2 regions of the Terasakiella magnetica genome follow, and region 1 is predicted to be linked to the other one. Evidence: predicted binding sites of a transcription regulator. Region 1 holds the regulator's gene; the other holds the start of a gene.
The links. Region 1 encodes LexA, which represses DNA repair genes until DNA is damaged. Its sites were predicted from a motif close to ATGTTCTANTTTGGTTC; they were not measured.
Positions count from the first base shown of each region.

Region 2: a site for LexA is predicted at 1,185-1,201, ahead of MTBPR1_RS15990 (LexA family protein). Genes of this name have one in related genera too.

Region 1 covers NZ_FLYE01000001.1:372,713-374,917, reverse strand. Annotated here, with positions in the region: gene MTBPR1_RS01465 (molybdopterin molybdotransferase MoeA) at 1-359, shown strand, start outside; gene lexA (transcriptional repressor LexA) at 459-1,184, shown strand; gene MTBPR1_RS01455 (ComEC/Rec2 family competence protein) at 1,205-2,205, opposite strand, start outside.
Region 2 covers NZ_FLYE01000047.1:91,672-93,876, reverse strand. Annotated here, with positions in the region: gene MTBPR1_RS15995 (PAS domain-containing hybrid sensor histidine kinase/response regulator) at 1-927, opposite strand, end outside; gene MTBPR1_RS15990 (LexA family protein) at 1,219-1,626, shown strand; gene MTBPR1_RS15985 (Y-family DNA polymerase) at 1,623-2,205, shown strand, end outside.

The DNA of each region.
Region 1 (2,205 bases):
CGCCTGCCATGGGCTTGCCGGGTAACCCGGTGTCTTCCTATGTAACAGCCTTTATTTTCTTACGTGCCGCATTGCGCAAAATGCAAGGCTTGCCATTTGAGCAGGATAAACCGATCCGGGCGATCCTTGGTGCAGATGTGCCAAAGAACGGTATTCGCCAAGAATATATGCGTGCTGTCTTTTCACGCGATGATGCGGGTCGTTTAGTTGCAACACCGTATGATAAGCAAGATAGCTCTATGCTGGCAAACCTTGCCCATTGTGAAGGGTTTATCATTCGCGCGGTTCATGGCGAAGCTTTAAAGGCAGGTGATGAGACAGACGTGATTTATGTGAATGACAGTTTGCTTTCGGTCTAAGAAAAGTACTTCTTTTGTTCTTGACGATAAGAGGGAACTAAAGTAGAACATTATATGTGTTTTACTTTTGTTCCTTTTTTATTTTGAAGGATGCGACCCATGCTGACGAAAAAACAATATGACCTGCTTTTGTTTCTGGAAAAGCGTTTAAAAGATACAGGTGTGTCGCCCTCTTATGATGAAATGAAAGAAGCGCTGGATTTAAAATCAAAGTCCGGCATTCACCGCTTGATCACAGGGTTGGAAGAACGTGGCTTTATTCGCCGCCTGCCCCATCGTGCCCGTGCGGTTGAAGTGTTGCGCGTGCCTGAAAACCAAGATCAGCTTAATGCGCCACTGCGCTCAGACAGTTCCAAAATCACTGATTTCAATGAAATGAAAAATCAGGTGGGTGGTGTTGAAGCGGCCATTGGCACCAATACAGATGTTCTACCTGATTCTGAAGCGGTCGAGCTGCCCATGGTTGGCAAGATTGCAGCGGGTACGCCCATTGAGGCCTTACAGGATAATTCTAACCATGTGGATGTGCCGGCAAGCCTGTTGGGGCTTGGTAATCACTATGCGTTGGAAGTTGAAGGTGATTCCATGATCGAAGCAGGTATCAATGATGGTGATACGGTTGTGATCCAGAAATGTACCACAGCAGAAAATGGTGCCATTGTTGTGGCACTTGTGGATCAGGAAGAAGCAACTTTAAAGACATTGCGTCGCAAAGGCGGCGCTGTTGCGCTGGAGCCTGCAAACGCAGCTTATCAAACCCGCACCTTTCAGCCAGAACGAGTGAGAATTCAGGGTCGTCTTGTTGGGTTGATCCGTAAATATTAAGGGCTTTGTGTCTGCACGCTTTAATCCCCGTAAACCGTCCAAGGGCGTTGCCCGCGCTTGTCTTTTACGGAAACGATATGAATGTCACCCTCGTTAAAATAGATGGCATGAGCCCCTTTTGTCTTTAGGTCGTGCGCATCAATAATATGGTGCGGTTTTGGGCAATTGAGCGGGCTATTTAACGGGGTAATCAGCAAGTCTGCATTTTGACAGTCTTCTCTTAAGGCAAGGGATTGCCGGTTAAAAATTACTTGCTGGGTTGATTTATGCAGATAACGGCACCCTTGTTGATCACAGTCTAAAAGTTGATCATATGTTTGTGCCGCTGTATCCATCTCTCCCCAGCGTTTTAGCCAGTTGTTTCGGGTATAGCTGCTGTTGCGCATTTGAGACATAAGCACGTGCCCGTTTTCCTGATGAATAGCACTGAGTTTTCCATCCCCATTAATCAAAATATCGGGTGTCTGGTTAAAAAGGTTAAAGCTTAAACCAATCATAAGAACAGCGATGCCAGTATGACGCAAAGGCCCTGTCATAAAGCAAACGATTATCCCGCCTAATGTGATGAGGATGAGGGAGCCAGTTGAGATGGCCTCAATAGAAAGTTGTGCAAAAGGAAGCTCAGCGGTCTGTTGAGCGACCCAAAGCAGGCTTTCAATCCCCCACCCCATGACCATTAAGGGGAAATATTCAAACCCTATTGGCATCAAAGCGAGTGAGAGTAAGCCAAAGGGCATGACCCAGAATACCGTGATGGGAATAGCCAGAAGATTTGCGCCAATCCCCCAAAGGGCGATGCGGTGAAAATGATAGGCCGCAAAAGGCATGGTCGCGCCTGAGGCAATGAGGCTGGAATTAAAAATCTCTTTCACATAACGCACAGGCGCAAAGGAATTGAAATCGGTTTTGCGATTTTCATAAAATGCCACAAGGGCTGTTACGGCAGCGAAAGAAAGCTGGAAGCTGGCCCCAAGCAGGCTTTCTGGGTAAGTCAGTAAAATAACAATGGCGGCTAAGGCCA
Region 2 (2,205 bases), on a different contig from region 1:
ATATTGTTCAAGCACACTAAGCAGCAAGCCCATGGCATGCAAAGGCTGGCGCAGGTCGTGGCTGGCTGAGGCCAAGAACTGGGATTTAGCCACACTGGCAAGTTCTGCCTTTTCCTTGGCTTCTTCCAGATGTTGTTGATAGCGTGCTTCTTGGGTCAGGTCATGATAGGTGGATAGAACAGCCGCTTCCCCATCATAGAAAATTTTCGTACAGGAAATGGTGAAATACTGCTGTTCATCCGCATCGCTCACAAAAGCAAATTTATGCTCATTTACCGCCTCGCCTCTGGCAAAGGTGGCGTTAACTTCCTGCTCAATGCCCAACCATTCAAAAATATTTTTACGATCTTGCAGCTTAAAAGCATTATCCGCTGCTTTATTGTAAAAGAGCGGGTTGCCATCAACCAAATGGGTCACCACAATGGGAATGGGTGAAGCGTTAAAGATAAAACGTAAATTTTCTTCACTTGCCTTATAGGCTTCGCGGCGACGCCGATCATCGGTCACATCAATGCCACTACAGGCCAGACCGATAACTTCGCCGCTCTCTGCTTCTTTCATGGGCTCGACAACAAGGTCGAAATATTCCGAATCTTCATCACCGGAAACCGTTGGCATTTCCACACGTTCACCAATGCCCGTTTCCAAAACCCGACGTTTAATCACGCCCATGCGATCTGCCAAATCTTGGCCCAGAATGTCCCAATCGGTCTTGCCAATCACCTCATCCTGCACAAAGCCCATATGACCGTTATAAAGCCATGTGTAGCGCAGCTTAGTATCATGGTGGCACAATGCCATCGGGCTTAAGCGCAACGCATCCAGAAAGCGTTTTTCAGACAGCTTTGCTTTTTCCACTTCCGCTTTAAGCTGGCGAACCTCTTCTTCTAAAGCGGCAATTTTATCTGACTGGTCTGACGGGCTCATAAAATATGTCCATAAGGAAATAATGTTCCCTCTTAATTGGCATATTTTTTCACAACTGACCAGCCTCTTTCGTGTTCTCTTAGCTCTTTGACAACCATACACTTAAAACAGCACCTGCCGGCACGATGGCGAGGGCAAAAATGAAATCAAACATGTCGTCACTCCTTTTTTCATCGCAGAGCTATAGTCTTGCAGACCTTGGCTTGAAAAACAGTGCGCGTGATCACAGCTTATTCATAAATTGACTCACTTTAAAAATGTTCTTATTATGTTCTAATTATGGAGCCTGTTATGAATATTTTCACCCCGCTGTTTAGCAAATTAAAGTTACCCTACTTCCTCTCACGCGTGCCTGCGGGTTTTCCTTCCCCTGCTGAAGACTATGAAGAAAGCCGTCTGGACCTAAACGATTTTATTGAACATCCTGCCGCCACCTTTTTTGTGCGCGCCAGTGGGGAGTCTATGACAGGCGCGGGCATCTTCCCCGGTGACCTTCTTATTGTTGATCGCAGCCTACAGGCCAAACACAACAGTATTGTTATTGCAGTCATCAATGGAGAAATGACCTTAAAGCGCCTTATTCGACGCAATGGGCAATGTTACCTTAAGGCAGATAATCCGGCTTATCCCAATATTGCGCTAAGTGATGATGCGCTCATCTGGGGGGTGGTTAAAAATTCGGTGCGAGACCTTGAATGAGTATTGTCGGGCTGATTGACTGTAATAATTTCTATGCCTCGTGCGAGCGGGTATTTGAACCCAACCTGATTGGCAAGCCCATCGTGGTGCTGTCCAATAATGATGGTTGCGTGATTGCGCGCTCACAAGAGGCAAAGCAAATGGGTATCCCCATGGGAGAGCCTTTTTTCAAGGTTAAATACCTCCAACGCGAAGGATTGGTCGTGCGTTCGTGCAACTTCCCCCTTTATGGGGATATGTCAAACCGCGTCATGACCTGCCTGTCACATTTCATCCCCGATGTGGAAATCTACTCCATTGATGAGGCTTTTCTCAAACTTAAGGGGCTGGAGCATCTGGATTTGCGCGCCTATAGCCTAAACATTCGACAGACCGTGCTGGATTGGACAGGCATCCCCATCAGCATCGGTATTGCACGCACCAAGACCTTATGTAAGATCGCCAATAAAATTGCAAAAAACGAACCCCGTCGCGGCGGGGTGGAAGTTCTTCTGAGCCGCGGCGAGCTCCACTACGGCCTTGCCACCACCCCCATTGGCGATGTCTGGGGCATTGGGCGACGTTGGGCACATAAGTTAA